DNA from 3 places in the Arthrobacter sp. NPDC080082 genome. Region 3 is predicted to be linked to each of the others. Evidence: riboswitches for the same ligand, from Rfam matches in the RefSeq annotation. Region 3 holds a riboswitch; each other region holds the start of a gene.
What was found. A riboswitch is a leader RNA that binds a small molecule or an ion and turns the genes downstream of it on or off. The one in region 3 is predicted to bind thiamine pyrophosphate.

Region 1 (9,469 bases), on a different contig from region 3:
CGTCGAACCCGATGCAGGAGATCGTGGACATCGCCGCCGTGAGCGGGCTGGCGCACGCCGCCGGCGCCACCGTGGTGGTGGACAACGTCTTCGCCACCCCGCTGCTGCAGCGCTGCACGGACTTCGGCGCGGACGTGGTGGTCTACTCCGGCACAAAGCACATCGACGGCCAGGGCCGGGTGCTGGGCGGCGCGATCCTGGGCAGCAAGGAGTTCATCGAGGGCCCGGTCCGGCAACTGATGCGCCACACCGGACCCGCGCTGTCCGCCTTCAACGCCTGGGTGCTGACCAAGGGCCTGGAAACCATGTCGTTGCGGGTCAACCACGCCTCCGCCTCGGCGCTGCGGCTGGCAGAGTGGCTCGAGGCGCAGCAGGCCGTGACTTGGGTGAAGTACCCGCTCCTGGCCTCCCACCCGCAGCACGAGCTGGCCGCCAAGCAAATGAAGTCCGGCGGGACCGTGCTGACCTTCGAACTGGCGTCCCCGGCCGGCCGGTCCGCCAAGGATGCCGCCTTCGGGCTGCTGGACGGGCTGCGGATCATCGACATCTCCAACAACCTGGGCGACTCGAAATCGCTGATCACGCACCCGGCCACCACCACGCACCGGGCCATGGGTCCGGAGGGGCGGGCCGCTATCGGGTTGAGCGACGGCGTGGTGCGTCTCTCCGTCGGACTGGAGGACGCGGAGGACCTGATCCGGGACCTTGGCCAGGCGCTGGCGCGGATCCAGTAATCCCCGGCGGCGGCGTGGAACGTACGGCCTAGAACCGGCGGACGGGTGCCAGTGCCGGCAGCGGACCGGTAGCGGTGCCGGCGTCGGGCACGTCCCCGCCGACCGTGGTCCGCACCGCCTCGCCGACGACGGCGCCGAGCCCGGCGCGGCGCTGCAGCTCCGCACCGGTGCCCTCCGCCAGGATCCTGGCCACCCCGGCGCGCACCACGCCGAGCTCGCCCTGATCCGCCAGGACCGGGGCGAGGTAGTCCACCAGGGCGTTCACCACCTCGGCCGCGGGGCGGGGCCGGAAGGTCCCGAAGTCCAGCAGCTCGGAGGACAGCCCGCAGTTGCTCGCCTGCCAGGCCGCCATCCTCAAGAGCACGGTCGGCACCGGCGCCGGGTCCACGCCGTCGTACCACTCGCGCGAGGCGGTCTCCACCAGCGCCCGCACCAGCACCGCCAGCAGCGCCGCGTCCTCCGCGCGCAGGCACACGTCCGCCACCCGGATCTCCACGGTGGGATGGTTCCGGGCCAGCCGCGCGTCGAAGTACACCATGCCCTCATCGAAGAGCACGCCGCTGTCCAGCAGCCGCGACACCACCCTGCGGTAGGCCGCATGGCTGCCGAAGACCATCGTCGGACCGGCAGCGGGCCAGCGGTTCCAGGCTTGGGTGCGGTAGCTCTCGAACCCCGTTTCCATCCCGTTCCAGTACGGGGAGTTGGCGCTGAGGGCGATCAGCACAGCCAGCTTGTCCCGGATCCGGTCCAGCACCGCCACCCCCTCCTCGGGCGAGTCGATGGCGGCGTGGACGTGCAGCCCGCAGGTGAGCTGCTCCTGGACGGTGAGGCCGAACCGCCGCTGCATCGTGGCGTAGCGCAGTTTGGGGGTGGTGTGGGTGGGTGCGGCCAGCGGCGAGGTGGCCAGTGCCGCGACCCGGGCGCCGTGCACCCGGGCGGCGTCGTCGGCGGTCCGGCGGGCCCGACGAATCTGCCGCAGCAGGGCGTCATGCTCCCGGCACGGCAGCGTCTGGGTTTCGATCTGTTCGAGCTTGAGCTCGAAACTGAAGCCGGAATGGCCCTCGCCGGTCTCCGGGCCCCGGACGAGCCCGCGCAGCATGGCGTCCGCGAGCGCCAGCGGCACCCCGCTGACGGGGTCCACGATCAGCAGTTCCTCTTCGACGCCGAAGGTGCGCATACCCCATTGTGCGCCGGGGGTCTTTAGTCCTGGAAGTACTCGATCTTCGCGCCGATGGTGTTCAGCCGCTCGGCCAGATCCTCGTACCCGCGCTCGATCACGTAGATGTTGCGCAGCTCGGACACGCCCCGGGCGGCCAGCATGGCCAGCAGCAGGCAGGCGGCAGGGCGGAGGGCCGGCGGGCACCCCACCTCGGCGGCGCGCCACTTGGTGGGGCCGTTGACGTAGATCCGGTGCGGGTCCAGCAGCTGCACCTGCGCGCCGAGCCGGTTCAGTTCGGTCAGGTAGATGGCGCGGTTCTCGTAGACCCAGTCGTGGATCATGGTCTGGCCCTGCGCGTTGGCGGCGATCACGGCGAAGAACGGCAGGTTGTCGATGTTCAGGCCCGGGAACGGCATGGGGTGGATCTTGTCCTCGGGCGCCTTCAGCTCGGAGGGCCGGGTAGTGACATCCACCAGCCGGGTCCGGCCGTTGCGCGCCACGTATTCGGCGGAGACCTCCAGCCGCTGGCCCATCTGCTCCAGGGTGGCCAGCTCGATCTCCATGAACTCGATCGGCACGCGGCGGATGGTGACCTCGGAGTTGGTCACGATGCCGGCCGTGATCAGGCTCATCGCCTCGATCGGGTCCTCGGAGGGGAAGTACTCGATGTCCACGTCCACCGCGGGCCGGCCGACAATCTTCAGCGTGGTGGTCCCGACGCCGTCGATCTCCACGCCCAGGCGCTGCAGGTAGAAGCAGAGGTCCTGGACCATGTAGTTGGGGCTGGCGTTGCGGATGACCGTGGTGCCGCGACGGTGGGCGGCAGCCATGATGGCGTTCTCGGTGACCGTGTCGCCCCGCTCGCTGAGGACGAAGGAGCGGTTCTCGCCGTCGGCGGGCGGCGCCTGGACGGTGTAGAAGCCGGAGGTGGCCTCCACGCGGAGGCCGAACTGGCGCAGCGCCTGCATGTGCGGCTCCACGGTCCGGGTGCCCAGGTCGCAGCCGCCGGCGTAGGGGAGCCGGTACTCGGCGGACTCGTCCAGCAGCGGGCCCAGCAGCATGATGACGCTGCGGGTGCGGCGGGCTGCGTCGACGTCCATGCCGTCGAGGTCCAGGACGGCGGGGCGGCGGATCTGCAGGTCGGTGGCGTTCAGCCAGGTGCACTCGACGCCGATGCTGGTCAGCACCTCGACGATCCGGTTGACCTCCTCGATCCGGGCCAGCCGGCGCAGTACCGTGGTGCCGCGGTTGATCAGGCTGGCGCAGAGCAGGGCGACGCCGGCATTCTTGCTGCTGTTGACGTCCACGGCGCCGGAGAGGGTGTGGCCGCCCTCCACGCGCAGGTGGGTCATCTGGGGCCGGCCCACCTTGACGATGGTGCGGCCGAAGATGGACTCCAGGCGCTGGATCATCTTCAGGCTCAGGTTCTGCTTGCCCTGTTCCATCCGGGCGACGGCGCTCTGGCTGGTGCCAAGCTCTGCGGCAAGTTTGCCCTGGGTCCAGCCCTTTTCGCCGCGTGCGTCCTTGAGGACCGTGCCGAGGTGTTCTGCAGTGGGAAGCGTCATACCCAAGAAATATCACACATGAGTTACCGACCGCCTCCGGATGCGCTTCAAAGCGCGTAACGTCACACCCCTAGTCGGATGGTGCGATAAATCGCGCTGGTCACTGCTGGCCGAGGAACACCATGTTCCAGGTCCCTGCGGCGACGGCGGCGGCTACTGCCGACCCGGCGATCACCACGCCGCCCAAGACCACCCACACATCCAACCCGGTGAAACGAGCCTGCCGGGCCCAGGTCCGCCGGGCACCGCCGAAGCCGCGCGCCTCCATGGTCACCGCCAGCCGCGACGCCCGCCGGACCGCCTGGACCAGCAGCCCGAAGCTTTGCCCCAGCATGGCCCTGAGCCGTTGCGCCGGGCTGCCGTGCGAGCCCACGCCGCGGGCCCGCCGGGCCATCCCGATGGTCTGCCATTCCTCCGCCATGAGTCCCACCAGCCGCATCGCCGCGAGGGTGCCCAGCACGAACCGGTGCGGCAGCTTCGCCTGCTGCGCGAGGGCGTCGGCCAGGTCCGTGGGGTCGGTGCAGCTCATCAGCAGCACGGCCGGCAGCGCGATCGCGAGGCCGCGCAGCAGGAAGCCGAGGCCCAGCTGGAGTGAGCCCTCGCTGATGGACCAGAGCCCCACGTCCAGCAGGATCCGGCCACGGTCCGGGGCGAGGATGGCGGTGCTCCAGCCGCCCAGGGCAGCGGCCAGGATCAGCGGCCAGCCGCGGCGCCAGAGCAGGGCGGGGGTGAGCCCGGCCAGCGGGAAGAGCAGCACCTCGAAGGCCAGCGCCACGGACGCGGAGACCCAGTCGATGGACAGGGCCAGCGCCACGGTGACCAGCACGACGCCGGAGAACTTGGCCAGCGGGTTGGCGCGGGCCAGCAGGGCGCGGTTTCCCTCCAGGGTCAGGGCTTCCCTCATGCCGCCACCCCCTGCAGCTTGAGCTCGTCGCCGCCGAGGACGTCACTGAATTCGGCGTCGTGGGTGACGGAGACGACGGCGGTGCCGGCGTCCAGGAGTTCGGAGAGGAAGGAGGCCAGCTCGGCCCAGGTGTTGGCGTCCTGGCCAAACGTGGGTTCGTCGAGGACCAGGACCTGCGGGTGGGCGGCCAGCACGGTAGCCACGGACAGGCGCCGCTTCTCGCCGCCGGAGAGGGTGTAGGGGTTGGCGTCCACCAGGTCCCGCAGCCGCAGCCGCTCCAGCAGTTCGTCCACCCGGTCCGCGCCGCGGCCCAGCTGCCGCGGCCCGAAGGTCAGTTCGTCCAGCACCCGGCCGGTCACGAACTGGTGTTCGGGTTCCTGGAAGACCGTGCCGATCCGCGGGATCAGCTGCTGCGCCTTCCAGGCATAGGGGTCGATGCCCGCGCCGGCGCTGAGGTCGGTGGTAGCGGACACGGTCCCGGCCACCGGGGCCAGCAGCCCGGCGAGGGTCAGGGCGAAGGTCGATTTCCCGGCGCCGTTGGGCCCGGTGATGGTGAGCGCGCGCCCCGCACGGACCTGCGCGGCGATACCCTCCTGCACCGGCACGGGCGGCACGGCGCGGAAGCGGGTCCGCAGGCCGCCCCGGCGGGGACGGTCGCGGGACACGGCCAGGGACTCTGCGGCCAGCAACAGCCGGCCCGCTTCGAAGCCGGGTTCCGGACCCTGCCCGGTGTCGCCGGCGCTCCGGGCGCGGGTGGCCGGCACGTGGCCCGGGACCCAGACCCCGGCGGCGATCAGCATCTCCCGCGCCTCGGCCAGCACCCGGTCCGGCGGCCCGTCCAGCAGTACGGCGGATTCGCCCGCGCTGCCGGGCTGCAGCACCACGATCCGGTCCACCAGGTCCTTCCACACGGAAACCCGGTGTTCCACCACCACCAGGGTGGCGCCGGTCCGGTCCAGGCAGCGGCCCACGGCGTCGCGGACCTCCAGCACACCGGCGGGGTCGAGGTTCGCGGTGGGTTCGTCCAGCAGCAGGAGCCCGGGCCGCATCGCGAGGATGCCGGCCAGGGCCAGCCGCTGCTTCTGCCCGCCGGAGAGGGCAGACGTCGGGTGGCCCAGGGGCAGGGATCCGAGCCCGACGTCGTCGAGCGCCTCCCCTACCCGGGCCCAGATCTCCGCGGGCGGGACGGCGAGGTTCTCCGCCCCGAACGCGACGTCGTCACCCACCCGGGAAAGCACCACCTGGGTCTCCGGGTCCTGCTGCACCAGCCCGGCGCGTCCGCGGCGGTCCCGGGGTGGGGCCCCGTCGATGAGCAGGCTGCCGGTCTCGTCGGCGTCGTCGGCGTCCGCGTCCGCGCCGCCGCCCTCGCCGAGCACCCCGGCCAGGGCGTGCAGCAGGGTCGACTTACCGGCGCCGGAAGGTCCCAGCAGCAGGACGCGTTCGCCCGGGCTGATGTCCAGGTCCAGTCCGCTGATGGCGGGCCGGGACCGTCCGGCGTGCCGCCAGCCCCAGCCGCGGGCGGTGACCGCGGCGGGGCGGACGTCGTCGGCGTTCATGCGCGCGGGTGTCAGGAGAAGACGGGTTCGGTGGCCGCCTTGCGGGAGGCGAAGGAGGCCAGCACCCCGGTCCGGGCCAGGCCGCGGGTGGCGATCCAAGCCAGGCCGCCGGCGATCACGGCACCGGAGATGGCGCAGAAGACGATGTAGGCGGCCTTGTCCCCGGCCTCGAAGGCGATGTTCCAGCCCCAGGGCAGGAAGCAGTCGTTCAGGCCGCAGAAGAGGCCCGCGCCGGCGCCGGCGAGCAGGGAGACCGGGAGGTTGAACTTGCTGTAGCGGAAGGCGGCGAAGACCAGCTCCGCGCCGAGGCCCTGCAGGATGCCCGAGATCAGCACGGTGGTGCCGTACTGGGAGCCCATGATCAGCTCGCCGGTGGCGGCGACGGCCTCGCAGAACAGCGCGGCGCCGGGCTTGCGGACCACCAGCATGCCGAGGACCGCGGGGATCATCCAGCCGCCGGCGTAGAGGCCGGTCAGGGGCGGGTAGACGGCGGTGAGCGGGACGGACACCACGTTGGAGCCCTGGTCCCAGGCCCAGAAGATGACGCCGCCGGCAATCGCGATCAGCGCCGCCAGGACAATGTCGACCACGCGCCAGCTCTTTTTGCCGGCCGCTGTGGTGCGGGGGGTGGAAATATCGGTCATGTCGTCCTCCTGAGGTACAGGAGGGGAGGGTATTCCGGCCACGGCGGCCGCTGCCGCGTGTTCCGGACACCCTGAGAACTCGACTCCCTTGCGCCGGTACTAACCGGATCAGGTTCGAGGGTCTGCGGCTGTCCGCACTCTCAGCGCCCACCTACGGTTCCCGGATTCCTCCGGAAGGGTCCGACGGCGGCGCTCCCCTGTCGTTATGAATGTCGCCCGTGTGGGCTGGCCCAGTTTACACCCGCGCCGCCGGGGCCCGCCTCCCCTCCCTGCCGAGCCGGATCAGCACGATCCCGGCCGCCACGAACCACGCCCACATCAGGAGGCCGTAGCCGCCGTAGAGCGCCGGGACGAGGTACCGCAGCGCCTCCGCGAGCAGCCCCAGGGCACCGGCGCCGATGCCCAGCCAGCCCACCGCCCGGGAGAGCCCTGCCCGCACCATGGCCACGGACATGAGGAGAATGCCCGCCGCGGAAAGCACCCCGGCGACGGCGGGTGTGTTGTTCTCGGCGATCACCGCCTCGGCGGCGGCGCTGATCCGCTGCCGCGCGGCGTCGTCGGCCGCCCCGGCGTACCGGTCGCTGAGGTAGACCAGCACCAGAGAGCCGCGGCTGGTAACCGGGATGGCGAGGATCAGCGCCCAGGACAGCCCGCCCACCAGGGCGCCGCCCAGCGCCAGGCCCCGTGCCAGTCCCTCTGCCGCCGGAGCGCACGCCAGGAACAGCGCAGCGAAGACGGGCACCGCCAGGATGTTCGGGACCGTCCAAAGCAGCTGCTCGGCGACGTAGACGGGCTTGTTGCGGGCGATGAACTCAAGCGTCGGCACGGCCCCGTCGACCGGCGGCGGCGCGATGAAGTCCAGCACAAGGGCCAGCACCAGCAGCACCACGAACGCGATCGAGCAGCAGCCGGCCGCCAGCTGGAACGGCGCCCAGGGTGCGCCCCGGTCTCTGTCCATGCCCGACGGTAGGCCGGGCGGCGCGCGGCGGACAGGGGCGTCCGCCCCGGACCGGTGTGCCAGTAGGCTAGGGGCAGTCCTGTTTCCACCCGCAAGGAGCACGAAATGAACATTGTCATCAAACTGCTCGGCACCGGCATCAGCCTGGTCGCCGGTCTCGTCGGCACCAAGCTCGTGGACACCGTCTGGGAGAAGACCACCGGCAACAAGCCGCCGAAGGGCCACGACGACGACGTCCCCACCACGCTGCGCCAGGCCCTGACCTTCGCGCTGATCTCGGCCTCGGTGAGCGCCGTCATCCAGGTCCTCGCCAACCGCGGCACGCAGCGGGCCATCACTCGCTTCGCCAAGACCCAGGACATCGTCTAGGCGCACCGCACCACCGGACTCCGACGGGGAGTCCCCCGGGCATCAGTCCCGGCGGGGCTCCCCGTCCTCGTTGAAGCCGCGTTCCCCGGCGGCCTGCTGCACCACCGCTTCGAGCTCATCCGCGCTCAGCAACTCCGGGTGGAGGTGCTTGGTGCGGTAGCCGGCGCGGCCCACCATGTGCGCGGAGACCGGGACGGTCAGCAGCTGGAAGATCCACGCGACCACCAGCACCGGCCACACCCACCAGGTGCGCATCTGCAGGCCCACGGCGCACAGCAGCAGGAACAGGCCCAGGACCTGCGGCTTGGTGGCGGCGTGCATCCGGCTCATCAGGTCCGGGAAGCGGAGCAGGCCGATCGCGGCGCCGAGGGACATCAGTGCACCCACCACCATGAACACGGCGGACACGGCGTCGATCACCGTATCCCCGGAGAAGGTCTCAGGATTCATGGGGGTGCCTCCTGCGGTCGGCTACGAAGCGGGCCACGGTCACGGACCCGACGAAGCCGATGATCGAGATCGCCACCAGCAGCATCAGGTTGTTCAGGTGCCGGTTGACGGCCATGTCGATGCACAGCGCGGCGCCCAGGATGGCCAGCAGCACGTCGGTGGCGAGCACGCGGTCCAGCAGCGAAGGCCCTCGGGCGATCCGGATGATGGCGCCGCCCGCCGCGAGGGACAGAATCACGGCGGTCACGGCCAGGACGATCGGCATCATGCGGCTGCCTCCTGTTTGAGGGCGGAAACTTCCTCCGGGGAGCCCATGATCCGGATCAGGCCGGCCTCAGTGTCCCGGACGTCCTTGCGGAGCCTGGCGGCGTCCTCGGCGTCGCGGACGTTGATGCCGTGGATATAGAGCGTGGACGTACCCCTGTCCACCTCCACGACCAGGGAGCCCGGAATCAGCGAGATGACGTGGCCGGTGGCGGTGACCAGGAGATCCGAGTGGCTGCGGAGCGGGACCGCGACGATGGCGCTGACCACCCGGGGCCCGCGCACCACGGCGAGGTAGAGCAGCTGGAAGCTCGCCGCGACCACCTTGCCGAGGAACACCAGGCCAAAGGGGACGGCGCGCAGCACGTTGAACCGTCCGCCCAATTCCACCGGCGGCAGGTAGAACAACCGGGCCACGAACACAGCGATCAGCGCCCCGAAGAGCAGGTTGCCGGCGCTGAAGTCCTGCCAGAGGGCGCCCCAGACAATCACCAGCCAGACCAGCAGCGGCAGTTCCTGGCGCAGCGAGATGCGTTTGCGGGTCATTTGCCGCCTCCCTGGGCCACGGGCTGCGGCGGGGCCGGGACCGTGACCTCGTCGCCGAGGACCGCGTGGATGTAGGAGGACCGGTCCAGCATCTCGGCCGCGGACTGGCCGGAGAGGCGGAACAGCGGCCCGGCGAACACGGTCAGGGCCACGCCGAGGATGACCAGCGCCAGAGTGGAACCGACCATGGTGCGCGGCAGCAGGCTCACCGTGTGGCGTGCGGAGGATGTCCCGGCCCCGCCGGTTCCCTGGGACTCACCGCCCGGGGCGGCGAGCAGCACCGGGTCCGGGTGCTCGGCGTCCTCGGGCTTGCGCCAGAA
Region 2 (9,469 bases), on a different contig from region 3:
TTGCCGGCCTGCTGCTTTCGGCGATCGCCGTGCAGATGATCGCCGACGCCGTGCACTCCTTCGTGAAGAGCTGGATGTAGCTCTTCAGGCCGAGTTCTCAGGCCGAGTTCTCAGGCAGGCGGCGCGGCCGGGTGGGCGGTGAACTCGGCGGCGCCGGACAGGCGCTTGGCCATGACGTCGATGGCCGCCTGGTTCTGGTCCACGCAGACGAATTTGCGGCCGAGCTTGGAGGCCACGGCGCCGAGCGTCCCGGACCCGGCAAAGAAGTCCAGGCACCAGTCCCCGGGCCGGCTGGAGGCTGCCACCACGCGGCGGATCAGCCCCTCGGGCTTCTGCGTCGGGTACCCGGTCTTCTCCCGGCCGGTGGGGGAGACGATGGTGTGCCACCAGACGTCGGTGGGGAGCTTGCCGAGCTCCCGCTTGGCTGGCGTGACCAGGCCCGGCGCCATGTACGGCTCCCGGTCCACCTCGGCGCTGTCGAAGTGGTACTTCGCCGGGTTCTTGACGTACACGAGGATGTTGTCGTGCTTGGTGGGCCAGCGGAACTTCGCGCGGGCGCCGTAGTCGTAGGCCCAGATGATCTCGTTGAGGAAGCACTCGCGGCCGAAAATCGCGTCCAGCATCACCTTGGCGTAGTGCACCTCGCGGTAATCCAGATGCAGGTAGAGCGTGCCGTCATCCGCCAGCAGCCGCCACGCCTCCACCAGCCGCGGCTCCAGGAAGGACCAGTAGTCGCTGAAGGCATCGTCGTAGCTGTGCAGGGCGCCCTTGATCGTGTCGTAGGAGCGGCCCTTGAAACCCACCCGGTCGCCCACGCCGTCGGCGTTGAGCACCATCTTCGTTTCCTGGCGCTTCTGGACCCGGCCGGTGTTGAAGGGCGGGTCCACGTAGATGAGGGTGAAGGCGCCGTCCGGCAGCGTCTGGAGGAACTCCGCGTTGTCCGCGTGTACCACCAGGTTGCTGCCGTCCGGCGCCCAGACGGAGTCAGGCATGGTGGGGATTAGGCCTCGGCGCTGCGCGTCGCGGTACCGCCCTGGGCCTCCCCGGAAACCACTTCGCCGTTGTGGCGGCGGGTCCGGGTGCGGCGGCGGGCACGGGTGGCCCGGTCAACCTCGGTGGCGGACGTCGCGGCGGCGGCGCGGCCGGTGGCCTCCACGGGCGCTGCGGCCGTCTCCTGCTCGGGGGCGGTCCGACGACGGCGCGAGCCTTCGCGGGTGCCCTCGCGGGAGCCTTCGCGCGAACCGGAGCGGGAGCCGGAACGTCCGCCCTCGCGGCCGCCTTCGGACGAACCGGCCCGCGAACCCTCGCGGCCGCCGGAGCGTCCGCCCTCACGGGAGCCCGGGCGGCCGCCGTCGCGGGAGCCGGTGCGGGCGCCGTCACTGCCGGTGGCGCGTGAGCTGCTGCGTGGGTTCTTCTTGCCGGTCTCGCCCAAGTCCTCGAGTTCCTCGGCGTCCACGCCGGCCAGGACGCGCTTGTCGCGCGGCAGGCGGCCCTTGGTTCCCTCGGGGATATCCAGATCCTCAAACAGGTGCGGGGAGGAGGAGTAGGTCTCGATGGGTTCCGGAACGCTCAGGCCGAGGGCCTTGTTGATCAGGCCCCAGCGCGGCATGTCGTCCCAGTCCACGAAGGTCACGGCGGTGCCCTTGTTGCCGGCGCGACCGGTGCGGCCCACGCGGTGCAGGTAAATCTTCTCGTCCTCGACGCACTGGTAGTTGATCACGTGCGTGACGTCGTCGACGTCGATGCCGCGGGCGGCGACGTCGGTGGCGACAAGGACATCCACCTTGTTGTTGCGGAAGGCGCGCAGCGCCTGTTCGCGGGCGCCCTGGCCGAGGTCACCGTGGATGGCGGCGGCCGCGAACCCGCGGTCCACGAGTTCCTCCGCGACCTTTGCGGCGGTGCGCTTGGTCTTGGTGAAGATGATGGTCCGGCCGCGGCCGCGGGCCTGCAGGATCCGGGCCACCACCTCGACCTTGTCCATGCTGTGGGCGCGGTAGATCAGCTGGCGGATGTCCCGCTTGGTCAGGCCCTCGTCCTCGGGGTCCGCGGCGCGGATGTGGGTGGGCTGGCTCATGTAGCGGCGGGCCATGGCGATGACCGGGCCGGGCATGGTGGCGGAGAACAGCAGGGTCTGGCGCACGGCCGGGGTGGCGGCGATCAGCGTCTCGACGTCGGGCAGGAAGCCCAGGTCCAGCATCTCGTCGGCCTCGTCGAGGATGACCATCTTCACGTTCTTGAGCACCAGGTGCTTCTGCTTGAACAGGTCGATCAGGCGGCCGGGGGTGCCGACGACAACTTCCACGCCCTTCTGCAACGCATCGACCTGCGGCTCGTACGCGCGGCCGCCGTAGATGGTGGCGATCCGGGCGTTGCGCTTGCGGGCGGCGTTCTGCAGGTCGTTGGCGACCTGGACGGCGAGCTCGCGGGTGGGGACGATCACGAGGGCCTGCGGGGCACCCGGTGTCGGGAGGGCGTCGTAGCCTGCGTCGTCGCGGCCGATGACCCGCTGCAGCGCGGGGATGCCGAAGCCGAGGGTCTTGCCGGTGCCGGTCTTGGCCTGGCCGATGATGTCGTGGCCGCCCAGGGCCACCGGCAGGGTCATGGCCTGGATGGGGAACGGGTGTGTGATCCCGGCGTCCGCCAGGGATTCGACGATGTCGGCGCGGACGTTGAAGTCGGCGAACGTCTTTTCCGGAAGGGCGTGGGGCGCCTCGTCGGAGCTGATGGTTTCTTCCGGTTCGATCGATTCCGTGCCGGATTCGTCGGTCAGAAGCTGATGCGTGTGCAATTCACTCACGGGGAGTTTCCTTATTCATTTGGGTTGCGCTGCCTGCTCGACGGGGCGGCGGAGGGCCGTTCCGGAGCACGCTCGGTAGGCGCAAGCAAGTCCAGTGGAGCCGATCGCGGGCTATCTAGATGCTGGCACTGGGACCAGCGGGTGTGTCTCAAGATCGCGTAGGGGCGGGCTTGTTGATTCGAAATTACGAGGAAATCAACGACCGGGCATCCATTACTACCCTTCCAGTCTAGCCGTTCGGCCCCTGCGTCCCCGACGGCGCGGCCGTTGCGGCGCGGTGCGGCCTCAGCCCGCGAGCTCCAGCCGCACCTCGCGGGCGGCGATGTCAGCCGAGACGACGCGTACCCGGACCAGGCTGCCCGACTCCATCTCACCCGGGCATCGGGCGGTCACGGCCGGCTCCGCGATCTGCACGATTCCGGACGGACCGTTGCCGTTTCCGTTCGCTTTTGTCCCATTCCCGTTGCCGTTGCCGGCCCCCGCGCCGTTACCGTTGGCGGGCTTCGACCCGGAGATGACGACGGCGTCGAACTCCTGGCCGACGTGGTTGACCAGCAGCGCCGCCTCGACCGTGTCCAGCGACATCCGCTCCAGCTTCCCGGCGAGCTGGTCCGAGGCGGCCATGATCGCGGGCAGGGACGGCAGCGCCTCCCGGGCCCAGGCGGGAACTTCGGCGCCGTTCGAGAGCGCCTCGCAGATGACCAGGACGAACCGGTCGATCAGCCGCCGCAGCGGGGCGGTGGAGTGCGCGTAGGACGCGCCGATGGCGGATTGGATGGCGTCGTCCGGGACGCTGCCATCGAACGGGGTGTACCCCGCGCCGCGGAACAGCATCCCGGCCGAGTGCAGGATGGCCAGCTGCTTGGGGTCCGTGGGGTCCAGGGTGCGCAGGTATTCCCCGTAGCTGGTCTGCCCGTCCCACGGCTTGCCGAGCGCTCCGGTCTGCCGGCGGAAGTGGCGCAGGGAGCGTTCGTCCGGCGCGGGCATGGTCCGCAGGATGCCCACCTTGCCCTCGAGCATCAGGCCCGCGGCGGCCATCCCGGTCATCAGCGAGATCTGCGCGTTCCAGTCCTCCACCGGCAGCGGGGGAGCCGCGACGATCCGGTAGCCGCCGTCGGGGAGCTGTTCGATTTCCTGGTCCGGCATGTTCAGGCTCGCTCCGCCGCGCTGCCGCTCGAGCTCCACCCGCTTGCCGCCGACCTCTTTCAGCAGTTCCAGAACGGGGGCGGCCGTGCCGGCGTCGAGGTCCGCCTGCACCCCGGCGTAACTGAGCTTGGCGCGGCTGATGACCCGGGCGCGGCGCACCAGGACCGAGGACACCTCGGCGGCGGCGTCGAGCTCGAACTCCCAGACGAAGGCCGCGCAGAGCTGGCCGGCCAAGAGGCTGCCGGCGGCCTCGCTGATGACCTCGGGGTGGAGCGGGATGCGGCCCTCGGGCGTGTAGAAGGTCTGCCCGCGGCGGCGCGTCTCGGCGTCGAGCGGGCCGCCGGGGGCCACGAAGGACGGGACATCGGCGATCGCGTAGAAGACCTTGTATCCGTCGCCGGAGCGGTCAATGAACAGGGCCTGGTCCAGGTCCGTGGACGACGCCGGGTCGATCGTCACGAACTCCACGTGGGTCAGGTCCAGGCCGGGAAGTTCGTGCCCGGCCACCGCCGCCTCGGCGTCGCGCAGCGCCTCCTCGGGGAACGGCCCAGGCAGTTCCAGTACTGTTCGCAGGGCCTTCAGCGCCCCGGCGAGCTGGTTTTGCTGCTGGCGGACGCTCGGCGTCAGGCGATGGTGAGACACGAAAGTCAGGGTAGCCCGAAATCCGCCGCTAGTCTTGAACGATGAGCACTCCGACGCCGGATTCCGCCCGCGATCACCGCTTTCTCACGGACCTGCTCGGCGTGATGGCCTACAGCGAACTCTCCGCCTTTGAACGGCTCTCCTCCGACGCCCGCTACGCGCCCACCCTCCGGGACCGGGCAGTGCTGGGCCGGCTGGCGGTGCGGGAGTTCGAGCACTACGAACTGGTGTGCGCCCGGCTGCAAGCCGTGGGTGAGGACGTGGAGGGCGCCATGGTGCCGTTCCAGCGCTCGGTTGACCACTTCCATGAGCGGACGCGGCCGGCCGACTGGTTCGAGTCGCTGATGAAGGCTTACGTCATCGACACCGTCTCCGCCGACTTCTACCGTTCCCTGATTCCGCGGCTGGATCCCGCCACCGCGGAACTCGTGGAGCAGGTCCAGGCCTCCGAAGAGGCCACCGGGGTGCTGCGTGAACGGCTCAAGCAGGCCCTGGCCGACGATCCCCGGCTGGCCTCCCGGCTGGCGCTGTGGGCACGGCGGCTTCTCGGCGAGGCGCTGACCCAGGCGCAGCGGGTCGCGGCCGACCACGCCTTCCTGGCCGTCCAGGGTTCGGAAGCAGCGGGCAACGGGGCAACGGGCAACGGCGTCCCTGCGGGCACGGATCCGGTCCGGGCGCTGCTGACTTCGCTGGCCACGGCGCACTCACGCCGGATGACCCTGCTGGGCCTGGCGGGGTAGAGGGCCTGCGGCCGGTGAGGCCGAGGCGACCGGCCGCGCTTAGGCACGGCCGCGACTAAGCCCGGGCGTCGAGGGCGGCGAGCAGGGCCTGCGCCGCAGCGGCGGGGTCCTCCGCCTCGGTGATCGCCCGGACCACCACGATCCGCCGGGCCCCGGCGTCGAGGACCTGCTCCACATTTGTCAGGTCGATGCCGCCGATCGCGAACCACGGCACGACGCCGGCCACCTTGCCGCCGTCGCCCGCGGCCTCGGCGTGCTCGATCGCGTCGGCGGCGTAGCGGACCAGGTCCAGGCCGACGGCGGCCCGGCCGGGCTTGGTGGGTGTCGCCCAGACCGGGCCCACGCAGAAGTAGTCCAGCCCGCTCCGGCCCGGCGCGGCGGCGATGGCGGCGTCGACCTGCTCCGGGGTGTGAGTGGACAGGCCGATCACGGTGTCCTTGCCGAGGAAGTCCCGGGCCGCTCCGAACGGAATGTCCTTCTGCCCGATATGGAACACCGGCGCGCCGGCCAGCGAGGCCAGGTCCGCGCGGTCGTTGACGGCCCAGAGCCGGCCGTGGCGCGCCGCGACCGTGTGCAGGACCTCCAGCAACTCCAGTTCCTCCGCGGCTTCGATGGTCTTGTCCCGGAGCTGGATGATGTCCACGCCCCCGGTAAACGCGGCATCGACAAAGGCTTCAAAGTCTCCGCGGTCCTTGCGGGCATCGGTGCAGAGGTACAAACGGGCGGTGCTGTGGACATCCTGGCTCATGCCCCAAGCGTAGTTCCTCTAAACTGGGCGCATACCGCGGGAGCCCCGCAGGCCGGTGACGGCGCAGGGCTGAGAGGGCGTCAGAGCCGACCGCTTGACCTGATCCGGCTAGTACCGGCGTAGGGAAGGAACCCATGAACACCACCCCCAGCCCTAAGGCCCGGCCGCACGGCCCCGGGGCCCCGCCTGACGGCCGCCACGGCGCCGTCGACGTCGCCGTGATTGGCGGGGGCGTGATCGGCTACGGCATCGCCTGGGAACTCCGGCGCTCCGGACGCACCGTGGCGCTGGTCGACGACGCCCCCGGGGACGGCGCCAGCTGGGCCGCCGCCGGCATGCTAGCCCCCGTCAGCGAACTCCACTACCAGGAGGAGGGCCTCCTGCCCCTGATGCTGGAGTCCTCCCGGCTCTGGCCCGCCTTCGCCGGCAGCCTCGCCGACGGGGGCGACGAAGGCGCCGGCACCGGCTATCTCACGACGCCGACCCTCGCCGTGGGCGCCGACGCCGCGGACCGCCAGGCGCTCGCGGACCTGCGCGCCCTCCAACTGGCCTCCGGCCTGTCCGTCGGACCCCTCACCGTGCGGGAGGCCCGCCGCCGCGAACCGTTGCTCAGCCCGGCGATCTCCTGCGCCTTCGAGATCCCCGCCGACCATCAGGTGGACCCGCGCCGCCTGATCACCCGGATCACGGCGCTGCTGGCCGCCGACACCGGGTTCCGGGCCGTCCCGCAACGGGCCGAGGGCCTAATCCAGGCGGACGGCCGGGTCGCCGGCGTGCGGCTCAGCGGGGGAGGGGAGATCCGGTCGGTCGAGACCATCGTGGCCAACGGCCTGGGCGCCGCCGCCCTGCAGGACCTCCCGGCCGGGCTCACCCTGCCGCTGCGGCCGGTCCACGGCGACATCCTCCGGCTCCGGGTGCCCGAACGGCTGCGTCCATTGCTGAGCTCCACCGTGCGCGGACTGGTCCGGGGCGTCCCGGTCTACATTGTTCCGCGCGGGGACGGCACCGTGGTGGTGGGCGCCACCCAGCGCGAGGACCAGGCCCGGGACCGGGCCGTCTCCGCCGGCGGGGTCTACCAGCTGCTGCGCGACGCCCAGCAGCTGGTCCCGGCCGTCGCCGAGCTGGAACTCGACGAGGCCACGGCCAGGGCCCGCCCCGGCACCCCGGACAACGCCCCGCTGCTGGGACGGGTCCGTGCCGCCGGCGGCGGCCACGTCCCGGGCCTGGTGATCGCCACCGGCTTCTTCCGGCACGGGGTGCTGCTGACCCCGGCCGCCGCGGCCATCTGCCGGGAGCTGCTGGACGGCACCCCGGACCCGCGGTGGGACGGGTTCCTCCCGGACCGCTTCGACCGCCCGCACACGGACGCTGAGCACAGCCAGTCGACCAGCCAGGCGCACAGCCCTACCAATGCTCTCCACCCCGCGACCCACAGGACAACCGCATGAACATCACCCTCAACGGGAAGCCGCACGCGCTCCCGGACAACGCCACGGTCGGCGCCCTCGTCAGCGGCGTCACCGGCCGGCCCCTGGCGGACAACGGCCAGGCCACGGACGGACGCAAACTCGGCGTCGCCGTCGCGCGCAACGCCGAGGTCGTGCCCCGCAGCCGGTGGCACGCAACAGAACTCATCGAGGGCGACGACGTCGAACTCGTCACCGCGGTACAGGGAGGATGAACGGCATGAAGGAAGCAGACACCGCGCAGGAGCCCGCCGTGAAGGCCACGGCGCACCGCGACCCGGTGACCTTCGACGGCGTGGAGCTGGGCTCCCGGCTCATCATGGGCACCGGCGGCGCACCCAGCCTCGACGGCCTCGGCGCCGCACTGGAAGCGTCCGGCACGGAACTGACCACCGTGGCGATGCGCCGCTACTCCCCGGCCGAGAGCGGATCGCTGTTCCAACTGCTGGCCGACCGCAACATCCGGGTGCTGCCCAACACCGCAGGATGCTTCACCGCCCGCGACGCGGTGCTCACCGCCGAACTGGCCCGCGAGGCGCTGGAGACGGACTGGGTGAAGCTCGAAGTGATCGCCGACGAACAGACGCTGCTTCCGGACGCCCTGGAACTGGCCGACGCCACCGAACAGCTGGTGGCGCGCGGGTTCAAGGTCTTCGCCTACACGAACGACGATCCGGTCCTGGCGCTGCGCCTGGAGCACCTCGGTGCCACGGCCGTCATGCCGCTGGGCGCGCCGATCGGCACCGGCCTGGGCATCCTGAACCCGCACAACATCGAACTGATCGTCTCCCGGGCCTCGGTACCCGTGGTCCTCGACGCCGGCATCGGCACGGCCTCGGATGCGGCGCTGGCCATGGAGCTGGGCTGCGATGCCGTGCTGCTGGCCACCGCGGTGACCAGGGCACAGAACCCGGTGCTGATGGGAGAGGCGTTCAAACACGCCGTCGCCGCGGGCCGCCTGGCCCGGCTGGCCGGCCGCATCCCGCGCCGCGAGCACGCGCTGGCGTCCTCCGGCATGGAAGGCCGCGCCGAGTTCCTCTAGGGACCGCGGCCAGGGACCGCGGCTACCCGCCGGGGGAGCGGGGTAGCCTAGGCGCATGAAGATGCGCCTAGAAGTGATCCAGGTTCCGGTGGCCGACGTCGACGCGGCCAAGGAGTTCTATTCCGAGCGACTGGGGTTCGTGCTGGACCACGACGTCGAACACATCCCGGGGATGCGGGTGGTCCAGCTGACGCCTCCCGGCTCCGCGGCGTCAATTGTGATCGGGACGGGAATGACCGGGATGAAGCCCGGCAGCCTCGAGGGGCTGCAACTGGTGACCCCGGACCTGGCCGCGACGCGCGCGGAGTTGGTGGGCCGCGGGGCGGAGGTCAGCGAAATCGAGGACATGGGCGGCGTCCTATTCGCCCACCTCAGCGATCCGGACGGCAACCGCTGGGTGCTGCAGCAGGCGCTGTAGGGGGCTAGGAGCGCAGGATGGCGTTCAGCCGCTCCGTGTCCTGGGCGGTGCGGGACCGGCCCAGGAGCACGACGGCGGCAACCGCGGCGGCCGCGGCGAGCAGCAGCGGCAGGATCCACGGGATCCAGGTCAGGCCCGGCTGATAGCCGAGGCCCGCGGCCTGGAAGATGATCCAGCTGAGCATCCCCACCGTGAGGGCGACACCGGCGGGTACGGCGATGCCGTACTTGGCATGCCGCTTGCCATTGGCCCAGACGACGAAGCCGGCGGCAACGGCCACCATCGCCACCACGATGAGGGAGAGCACAGCGGGTCCTAGAGGGCGCCGAAGCCGACGCGGCGGACCTCTTCGGCGCCGATCTCAACATAGCCGAGGACGCCGGCCGGCACGATTACCTGGCGGCCCTTCTCATCGGTGAGGCGCAGCTCGGTGCCCTTGGCGATGGCCTCGCTGACCAGCGCCGCCACGG
Region 3 (9,469 bases):
GCTTCCGTTCGCTGGCCGGCACCACCGACCCGACGACGGCGGCTCCGGGCACTATCCGTGGCGACTTCGGCCGCGACTGGGGCGTCAAGGTCCAGCAGAACCTGGTCCACGGCTCCGACTCGGTGGAGTCCGCCGAGCGCGAGATCAAGATCTGGTTCTAGGCTCGCCGCCCCCGAGGGCGCCAAAAAAGCCGGGGCCGGTGTTCGTTATCGAACACCGGCCCCGGCTTTTTCGCGCTGCTGCGGCCTCTTAGTAGCCGGACGTACCGACGAAGACCTGGATGAAGGCGAAGAAGATCGTGGCGACGACGGCGATGTAGAGCAGGGCGGTCAGGATCCAGCCGGACTCGCCCAGGATGCGGGTGGCGCCGGCGGGCATCGGAATGACGCCATGGGTGATGTTGCGGACGGTTACCCAGACGAAGAGCGGAATCATGGCCGCCCAGACGATCATGCAGAACGGGCAGAGGATGTGGATCGAGTACAGCGCCTGCGACCACAGCCACACCACGAAGGCGAAGCCCAGGGTCACGCCGGTCTGCAGCCCGATCCAGTACCAGCGGGCGAAGCGGGCGCCGGACAGCAGGCCCATGCCGGTGGTGATGATCACGGCAAAGGCGACGATCCCGATGAACATGTTCGGGAAACCGAAGAGTGAGCTCTGCCAGGTCTGCATCACCTGGCCGCAGGAGATCCAGGGGTTGACGTCGCAGACGGTGACGTGGCTGGGGTCCTTGAGGACGGCGAGCTTCTCCAGCACCAAGGCGCCGGAGGCGAGCCAGCCGACGACGCCGGTAATCACCAGCAGCCAGCCGAACGGCCGCGGCCGGGTCATCGACGGAACCTGCCGGTCCGCTTCGGCCGGTCCGTTGTCCCGTGCCGGGGTGGCCACGTCGTCAGGGGCGTGGGAGATGCTGGGCATGGATCGTTCGTCCTTTGCGTCGGTTCTCGGTGCTGGGTCTTCTCATGGTCAGGTTCTCTGTGTTCTGGTCCGTCGCGACCGTAGCGGTGGCTGCGGAACGGCGTGCTCAGGCCGATTCTATCGCCGGAGGCTGGACGAATCCCGGGTTCCGGTCCCGGCCACCCCCTCGCGTACCGGTGATTCGGTGTCATGTGCGTCCGGGATGTGTGGCCTAAGCCGGCATTTCCGAGTGCTGTGAGACAATGAAGCTGGCTGGGACGTGAACCACATTCGCGCTTCAGTCCGGCGACTTCGAATTCAAGACCGCCAATGAGGAGCAGGGATCTTCCCGGGTCTGATGATCCGGTTTTCCCGCAATGCCATTGGACGGCACCTGGTTGTGATGCATCGATCAACGGGTTCGCAGCGAAGCCGCCGGCCCTCCAGGGCTGCCGCACCCCAAGGCCAGTGCGAACCTGAGGGTATTCAATTGACTTCTGTCAATGCCTGCGGGTGTTGACAAATATATGCCCCCAGGGCGCCGGATGTGGCGGCGCATCAGGGGCAGGAGCGTGGCCTCATATGGATAATGAACAGCTGGAAACGGGCAACGACGAAGCAACGGTTTCCGACGCCCCCATGACCGACGGCGCAACCGCCACCGAGGTGCCGGAAAAGCCTAAACGGGCACCGCGCACCCGAAAGAAAGCGGCTCCCAAGGCCGAAGCGGCCGCACCGGCCGATGAAACCGCCGACGCCGCGGCTCCCGCCGCAGGCGCCGAAGCAGACGCTGCCAATGCAGACAACAGCGTCCCGGCCGATGCCGCGGAGGAACCCGCAGCGGAGAAGGCCCCGGCGCGCCGGACCCGCACCCGCCGCCAGGCCGCCCCGAAGGCAGCCGCAGCACCCGAGGCTGACGCCGCGGACGAAGCCCCCGCCCTCCTGACCGTTTCCGAGGCCGTGGCCCCCGCCGACGTGCCCGCCGATGCCGAGGCTGAGGCCGATGTCCCGCGCAAGCCGGTCCGCCGCCGGGCCAGCCGCGCCAAGGCTGCCCCCGCCGAGGTGCCCGCGGAAACCGTCCCGGAGGCCGGCGCCACCGACGACGCGCCCACGGTTGAAGCCGCCGCTGCCGCCCAGGACGCTCCCGCCGTCGCCTCCGAAACCCCCGGCGAGGAGGCCCCGGCAACGGAGGCCCCCGCCGAGGAGGCGCAGGAAACCCAAACGCCGTCGTTGTTCCTCGCCCCTTCCGCCCCCGGTGCCGTCACCTCCATGCTCTTCCAGGCCCCGGACCTCACCGCCGTCGTCCGTCCCGCCCCCGCCGCGGCAGCTGCCGAGGACACAGACACCGATGAAGACGACGAGGACGACGAGCAGGGCAACCGCCGCCGTCGCCGCAGCCGCGGCCGCCGTGGCCGCAGCCGGGTCGCCGGGTCCGACACCGACGCCGAGCCCGGCGACGAGGACGCCGAGGAGGGCCGCGAGGCCGCACTGGAGGACGGCGTGACGTCCCGCCGCCGCCGTCGCCGCCGCCGCGGTGACCAGGACCTCGAACTGACCGGCGGCAGCGACGACGACCCGCCCAACACCGTCACCCGAGTCCGCGCGCCGCGCACCGTCAGCGAAGCGCCGGTCAGCAACCGCGTCACCTCGGTCAAGGGCTCCACCCGGCTGGAGGCGAAGAAGCAGCGCCGCCGCGAGTCCCGCGACACCGGCCGCCGCCGCACCGTCATCACCGAAGCGGAGTTCCTGGCGCGCCGCGAATCCGTGGACCGGCAGATGATCGTTCGCCAGCGCGACGACAGAATCCAGATCGGCGTCCTCGAAGACGGCGTCCTGGCCGAGCACTTCGTGTCCAAGACCCAGCAGGACTCCCTGATCGGCAACGTCTACCTGGGCCGCGTCCAGAACGTGCTGCCCTCCATGGAGGCGGCCTTCGTCGACATCGGACGCGGCCGCAACGCCGTGCTGTATGCCGGCGAGGTCAACTGGGACGCCGTCAACCTCGAGGGCAAGCAGCGCCGGATCGAGAACGCGCTCAAGTCCGGCGACTCCGTCCTGGTCCAGGTGACCAAGGACCCGGTGGGCCACAAGGGCGCCCGGCTCACCAGCCAGATCTCGCTGCCCGGCCGGTACCTCGTGTACGTGCCCGGCGGTTCCATGACGGGCATCTCCCGCAAGCTGCCCGACGTCGAACGCAACCGGCTCAAGCGCATCCTCAAGGACCGCCTGCCGGAAGACGCCGGCGTGATCGTCCGCACCGCGGCCGAGGGAGCCTCGGAAGAGGAGCTGACGCATGACATCAACCGGCTCCGCGCCCAGTGGGAGGGCATCGAAAGCCAGGCCACGTCCACCAAGATCCTCGCCCCGGAGCTCCTCTACGGCGAACCGGACCTGACCATCAAGGTGGTCCGCGACGTGTTCAACGAGGACTTCTCCAAGCTGATCGTCTCCGGTGAGGAGGCCTGGGACACCATCGAGGCCTACGTCACCTACGTGGCGCCGGACCTGGTGGGCAGGCTCGAGAAGTGGACCAAGGACACGGACATCTTCTCCGCCTGGCGCATCGACGAGCAGATCCACAAGGCTCTGGAACGCAAGGTCTTCCTGCCGTCCGGCGGCTCCCTCGTGATTGACCGCACCGAGGCCATGACCGTGGTGGACGTCAACACCGGCAAGTTCACCGGCAGCGGCGGCAACCTCGAGGAAACCGTCACCAAGAACAACCTCGAAGCGGCCGAGGAAGTCGTCCGCCAGCTGCGCCTGCGAGACATCGGCGGCATTATCGTCATCGACTTCATCGACATGGTGCTCGAATCCAACCGCGACCTCGTTCTGCGCCGCATGGTGGAGTGCCTGGGCCGGGACCGGACCAAGCACCAGGTGGCCGAGGTTACCTCGCTCGGCCTCGTGCAGATGACCCGCAAGCGGATGGGCACCGGCCTGCTGGAAGTCTTCGGTGAGCAGTGCGAGGCCTGCGCCGGCCGGGGCGTCGTCACGCACGACGAACCGGTCGAGCACCGCCGCGCCAACACCGTCGCCGCGGAACACCATGTTCCGCGCACCGAGCAGCAGCCCGCCGCCCGCAACGAGCGCAAGCGCCGCCGCGGCAAGGGCGGCCAGGGCACCGAGGGCCAGCAGCAGCAGGTGCCGGCGGCCGGGCACCACGAGCCCACCGAGGCCGAGCGGCACGCCAAGGCCGAGGCCACCCGTGCAGCGCTGGCGAATATCGCGGCGGCCGCCCACGCGGCCCACCTGCACGACGGCGACGCCAGCGCAGCGCCCGACGCCGAGACACGGCAAGCGGCCCTGGACGCCGCCGTCGAGCTGGCCTCCACCGAGGAAGCAGCCGGCCGTCCCGCCGCCGTGCTGACCTTCGGGGGCGAGCAGGTGGCACTGCCCTTCGTCGAGCACGCCGAACAGGCGCCGCAGCCGGCCCTGACCCTGGACCTGCTGACTGAGGCGTTCGCCAACCTGGGCGACTCGGACTCGCGGAACCGCCAGTCCGGGACCACGGCGACCGCGGCCCGCGAGGCCGCCCCGTCCGTGGAAGCGCCGGCTGTGGAGGAACGGTCCGTGGATGCCCCTGCCCCGGAGGCTGAGGCACCCGCCGAGGCTCCGGCCGGCGGTCGGTCCGCTGACCAGTCCCGAGCCACCCGGGGCCGGGGACGTGCCCGCACGGCCCGGATCCAGCCGCCGAACGCCCGCAACCGTGCGGCCGAGCCGGAAACCCGTCGGGAAGCTGCCCCGCAGCAGGCTCCGAAGCAGGACACCCGGCAGCAGGAGGCTCCGAAGCAGGACACCCGCCGGCAGGAGGCTCCCAAGACGGCCGCGCAGACGGCGGCCCCCGTCGCCACCCGCACTCCGGCGGCAGCGGAACCGGCCACCGGCCAGCGCCGTCCGCGGCGGCACCGTAGTGCCAGCCGTGCCCAGGGGGCAGCCAACGAGACCGCCGTCGAGCAGCGCCGGCAGGCCTCCGCCCCGTCCGGCCAGGGCTCCGTCCACGAGGCCAAGGCACCGGAAACGGTCAAGCCGGTCGTCAAGGACAACGGAGGCCCGATCATCCTCGGCGTCGGCGTACCGGCCTCGGAGCTCTAAACCGCTCCGCCGCCGCACCACCCGGTACCGCTCAGTACCACTCGCGGGTATCTCCCGGACTCGACGTTTCGAAGCGTCGACTCCGGGCGGTACCCGCGAGCCGGTTAAGGGGAGTCCGGCCGGAGGTGGGACCGGGCAGAACGGGCCGCCGGGCAGCGAAACCGGGGAGGGGCGCTACGCTGGAACGCGACACGGGGTGCCGCGCATCGGGCCGGCTGAGATCCACACCCGTTGAACCTGTCCGGTTAGCACCGGCGAAGGGATGTCTCTTGTCTTCGACCCAACCCGCGGTAGCACCCGCGGCTCTCTCAACCACTCCCGCGGCCGGCGCCAGTTTCCTGCAGACGGTGTTCCCGGCATCCAGGGCCGACGCCGCCGGACCCGAGGCGTCGGCCGGCACGGCCCACGCGGCCACCGGGCGGGCCCCGGTCCCCAGGGTCCTGGCCATCGCCGGTTCCGACCCCTCCGGCGGCGCCGGAATCCAGGCGGACCTGAAGAGCATCGCGGCCATGGGCGGCTACGGCATGGCCGCCATCACCGCCCTGACCGCGCAGAACACCCGCGGCGTCCGGTCCGTGCACGTGCCCCCCGCCGCCTTCCTGACCGAGCAGCTGGACGCCATCGCCGAGGACATCACCATCGACGCCGTCAAGATCGGCATGCTCGGCGACGCCGGCGTCATCGACGCGGTGCGGGCGTGGCTGGAACGTACCCGGCCCGCCGTCGTCGTCCTGGACCCCGTCATGGTTGCCACCAGCGGTGACCGGCTGCTGCAGGAATCGGCCGTCGCGGCCCTGCACACCCTGCTGCCGCTCGCCGACCTGGTCACCCCGAACCTGGCCGAACTCGCCCTCCTGCTGGATGAACCGGTCGCCGCCGGCTGGGCGGAGGCGCTGGAGCAGGGCAAGCGCCTCTCCGCGCTGGCCGGAACCACGGTCCTGGTCAAGGGCGGCCATCTCGAGGAGGACGCCGACGGCGGGTGCCCGGACGCGCTGGTCAACAGCGCGGGACTGCCCGGCAGCGAGACCGTGGTGGTGCCGGGGGAGCGGGTCGACACCCGCAACAGCCACGGCACCGGGTGCTCGCTGTCCTCGGCCCTTGCCACGGCCTACGCCGCCGGCGGGGACTGGGAAGCGGCGCTGCGCCGCGTCAAGCCCTGGCTGCTGGGGGCGCTGCGCGAGGCCGTCCGGCTCGACGTCGGCACCGGCAACGGACCCGTCCACCACTTCCACCACCTCGCCCAGCCGGCGGAATCGGGGCCCGGGGCCGGCACGGAACACTTCACGGAACGCCTTAGGGAACCCGGCGACTTTGCCACCGGCCTCGAGCCCATCGCCGCGGAGGGCCTGTCGGAGATCTACGCCCTGGACTTCATCCGGGGCCTGGCCGACGGGACCCTGCCGGAGCACGAGTTCGCCTACTACCTCGGCCAGGACGCGCTCTACCTCAACGGCTACTCCCGGGTGCTCTCCCGCGCCGCCGCGCTTGCCCCGACGGAGGCCGAGCAGCTGTTTTGGTCACGCTCGGCCGCCCAGTGCCTGGAGGTTGAGTCGGAACTGCACCGCAGCTGGCTCGCCGGGCGCGCCGGCACCCCGCGGCAGGGTCCGGTTACCAAGTCCTACGTGGACCACCTGCATGCCGCGTCCCTGGCCGGCAGTTACGGGGTCCTCGTGGCCGCGGCGCTGCCGTGCTTCTGGCTCTATGCCGAGGTGGGCGCCGCGCTGCACGCACAGTTCCTCGCCGCGGGCGCGGACGAAGGCCACCCCTACGCCGCCTGGCTGCGGACCTACGCGGACGCGGCCTTCGCCGAGTCAACCCGGCAGGCGATCCGCTACACGGATGCCGCCGCCCGCCGCGGTTCCGCCGCCGAACGGGGCGCCATGACCGAGGCGTTCGTCCACTCGGTGCGCTTCGAGGTGGACTTCTTCGACGCGCCGAGGCTGCACGCCTGACCCGGAACGGGAGCCGCGGCCGGTAAGGTGGTGGGGCGCGGTTCCCGAAAGCGGCTGCGGCGCCCGGTCCGGTTCCTTGGAAAACGGCACTGTGGCACCGGTCACGCCCGACTCTCCGGGGCCTGCCTCGTTTGCGGCCGAAGGCGAAATTAGCGTAGTCTTGATCTTCGGTGCTTACGCCAACACTTGGGTTATGACCCTGAGGACCTGTCCACCCCACGCGGGACGGATGATCCACGGGATAGCTCATGGGTTCCCCCGGGGAACCTGCCGGCGTTGAGGCACAGCGTGAGCCGCTCCGGTATTTCGGGGCCAGGTTCCGCACGCAAATCTAGTAATAAACGTCGAGAGAAGTGAGTTCCCCAGTGGTGTACGCGATTGTCCGCGCAGGCGGCCGCCAAGAGAAGGTTTCTGTTGGAGACTTCGTTACCCTGAACCGCGTCCCCGGTGGAGCCGGCAGCACCTTTGAGCTGCCCGCACTGCTCCTGGTGGACGGTGACAAGGTCACGTCTGCCGCAGCGGACCTGGCTAAGGTAACGGTTACGGCTGAGATCCTGGAAGACCTCCGTGGTCCCAAGATCGTCATCCAGAAGTACAAGAACAAGACCGGTTACAAGAAGCGCCAGGGTCACCGTCAGGAACTGACCAAGGTCAAGATCACCGGTATCAAGTAACTTTCCGTTACTGATCAGGTTCCCGCAGTTTCCCAGAATTTTTTGAAGGCAGGCATTCCAAATGGCACATAAAAAAGGCGCGAGCTCCACTCGCAACGGTCGTGACTCCAACGCCCAGTACCTCGGCGTGAAGCGCTTCGGCGGCCAGGTTGTTTCCGCCGGCGAGATCATCGTCCGCCAGCGTGGCACCCACTTCCACCCGGGCGCCGGCGTTGGCCGCGGCGGCGACGACACCCTGTTCGCACTGACCCCCGGCGCTGTCGAGTTCGGCACCCGCCGCGGCCGTCGCGTCGTGAACATCGTGGCTGCTGCAGCCGCAGAGTAACACCTACGTTTCACAATCGGTGGGGCGGGCCAATGGGTCCGCTCCACCGGTGTTTTAACCGCATTACAATCATTCCGGGACCTTGCGGACCGGGAACAGCACTGAGGAGATCCACGTGGCCAGCTTTGTAGACCGGGTAGTACTGCACGTATCCGGCGGTACCGGCGGTCACGGGTGTGTCTCCGTCCACCGTGAAAAGTTCAAGCCCCTCGGCGGACCCGACGGCGGCAACGGCGGCAACGGCGGCGACGTCATCCTCCGCGTCGACCCCCAGACCACCACCCTCCTGGACTACCACCACGCCCCCCACCGGCACGCCACCAACGGCGGCCCCGGCATGGGTGACTGGCGCGGCGGCAAGAACGGCGAGACCCTGGTCCTGCCCGTTCCCGAAGGCACCGTCGTCAAGAGCAAGGACGGCACCGTCCTGGCCGACATGGTGGGGGAGGGCACCGAATACATCGCCGCCGCCGGCGGCCTCGGCGGCCTCGGCAACGCGGCCCTGTCCTCGCAGAAGCGCCGCGCCCCCGGCTTTGCCCTCCTCGGCATCGAGGGCGAATCCAGCGACATCGTCCTGGAACTGAAGTCCATCGCGGACATCGCCCTGGTCGGCTTCCCGTCCGCCGGCAAGTCCAGCCTGATCGCCGCCATGTCCGCCGCGCGGCCCAAGATCGCGGACTACCCCTTCACCACCCTGATCCCTAACCTCGGCGTCGTCCAGGCCGGCGACGTCCGCTTCACCATCGCCGACGTGCCCGGCCTGATCGAGGGCGCCAGCGAGGGCAAGGGCCTCGGCCACCACTTCCTGCGCCACGTCGAACGCTGCGCCGCCCTGGTCCACGTCCTCGACTGCGGCACGCTCGAATCTGACCGCGACCCGCTCTCCGACCTGGCCGTGATCGAGGCCGAGCTGGAGAAGTACGCCGTCGACATGAGCTACGCCGGCACCGACGGCGAGGTCGTTCCGCTGAATCACCGCCCGCGGCTGGTCGCCCTGAACAAGGTGGACCTGCCCGACGGCAAGGACATGGCCGAGTTCGTCCGCCCCGAACTGGAGAAGCGCGGCTACCGCGTCTTCGAAATCTCCGCCACCAGCCACGAGGGCCTGCGCCAGCTGGGCTTCGCCATGGCCGAGATCGTCAAGGCCGCCCGCGATGCCGTCGCCGCGACCCCGCCGAAGGTCGCCGCCCCGGTGCTGCGCCCCCGCGCGGTCAACGAATCCGGCTTCACCATCCGGCGCGAGGAACGCGGCATGGAGCCGCTGTTCCGCGTCCTGGGCGAAAAGCCGGTCCGCTGGGTCAAGCAGACCGACTTCACCAACGAGGAAGCCATCGGCTACCTCGCGGACCGGCTGGCCAAGCTGGGCGTCGAAACCGAGCTGTTCAAGCAGGGCGCCAAGCCCGGCGACGCCGTCGTGATCGGCGAGGACGACGGCGTCGTCTTCGACTGGGAGCCCACCATGATGGCCGGCGCGGAACTGCTGGCCTCCCCGCGCGGCACCGACATCCGCTTCGCGGACATCG

Region 1: another riboswitch for thiamine pyrophosphate. It lies ahead of AB0O44_RS04050 (ECF transporter S component); the one in region 3 lies ahead of AB0O44_RS05470 (bifunctional hydroxymethylpyrimidine kinase/phosphomethylpyrimidine kinase).
Region 2: another riboswitch for thiamine pyrophosphate. It lies ahead of thiO (glycine oxidase ThiO); the one in region 3 lies ahead of AB0O44_RS05470 (bifunctional hydroxymethylpyrimidine kinase/phosphomethylpyrimidine kinase).

The regions. Positions count from the first base shown of each region.
Region 1 is NZ_JBFBKQ010000001.1:850,022-859,490, forward strand. Features, by position in the region: gene AB0O44_RS04025 (O-succinylhomoserine sulfhydrylase) at 1-734, shown strand, start outside; gene AB0O44_RS04030 (glutamate--cysteine ligase) at 763-1,911, opposite strand; gene AB0O44_RS04035 (UDP-N-acetylglucosamine 1-carboxyvinyltransferase) at 1,935-3,458, opposite strand; gene AB0O44_RS04040 (energy-coupling factor transporter transmembrane component T) at 3,559-4,362, opposite strand; gene AB0O44_RS04045 (ABC transporter ATP-binding protein) at 4,359-5,918, opposite strand; gene AB0O44_RS04050 (ECF transporter S component) at 5,930-6,562, opposite strand; TPP riboswitch at 6,630-6,771, opposite strand; gene AB0O44_RS04055 (hypothetical protein) at 6,798-7,520, opposite strand; gene AB0O44_RS04060 (DUF4235 domain-containing protein) at 7,626-7,889, shown strand; gene mnhG (monovalent cation/H(+) antiporter subunit G) at 7,932-8,339, opposite strand; gene AB0O44_RS04070 (monovalent cation/H+ antiporter complex subunit F) at 8,329-8,607, opposite strand; gene AB0O44_RS04075 (Na+/H+ antiporter subunit E) at 8,604-9,149, opposite strand; gene AB0O44_RS04080 (Na+/H+ antiporter subunit D) at 9,146-9,469, opposite strand, start outside.
Region 2 is NZ_JBFBKQ010000001.1:114,222-123,690, reverse strand. Features, by position in the region: gene AB0O44_RS00505 (MarC family protein) at 1-80, shown strand, start outside; gene AB0O44_RS00500 (site-specific DNA-methyltransferase) at 111-992, opposite strand; gene AB0O44_RS00495 (DEAD/DEAH box helicase) at 1,001-2,797, opposite strand; gene AB0O44_RS00490 (RNB domain-containing ribonuclease) at 3,083-4,585, opposite strand; gene AB0O44_RS00485 (ferritin-like fold-containing protein) at 4,627-5,325, shown strand; gene thiE (thiamine phosphate synthase) at 5,381-6,073, opposite strand; TPP riboswitch at 6,100-6,217, shown strand; gene thiO (glycine oxidase ThiO) at 6,208-7,521, shown strand; gene thiS (sulfur carrier protein ThiS) at 7,518-7,754, shown strand; gene AB0O44_RS00465 (thiazole synthase) at 7,760-8,581, shown strand; gene AB0O44_RS00460 (VOC family protein) at 8,637-8,999, shown strand; gene AB0O44_RS00455 (hypothetical protein) at 9,004-9,306, opposite strand; gene AB0O44_RS00450 (DUF3107 domain-containing protein) at 9,315-9,469, opposite strand, start outside.
Region 3 is NZ_JBFBKQ010000002.1:243,080-252,548, forward strand. Features, by position in the region: gene ndk (nucleoside-diphosphate kinase) at 1-161, shown strand, start outside; gene AB0O44_RS05460 (vitamin K epoxide reductase family protein) at 250-921, opposite strand; gene AB0O44_RS05465 (Rne/Rng family ribonuclease) at 1,483-4,995, shown strand; TPP riboswitch at 5,178-5,275, shown strand; gene AB0O44_RS05470 (bifunctional hydroxymethylpyrimidine kinase/phosphomethylpyrimidine kinase) at 5,436-6,947, shown strand; gene rplU (50S ribosomal protein L21) at 7,313-7,621, shown strand; gene rpmA (50S ribosomal protein L27) at 7,683-7,946, shown strand; gene obgE (GTPase ObgE) at 8,062-9,469, shown strand, end outside.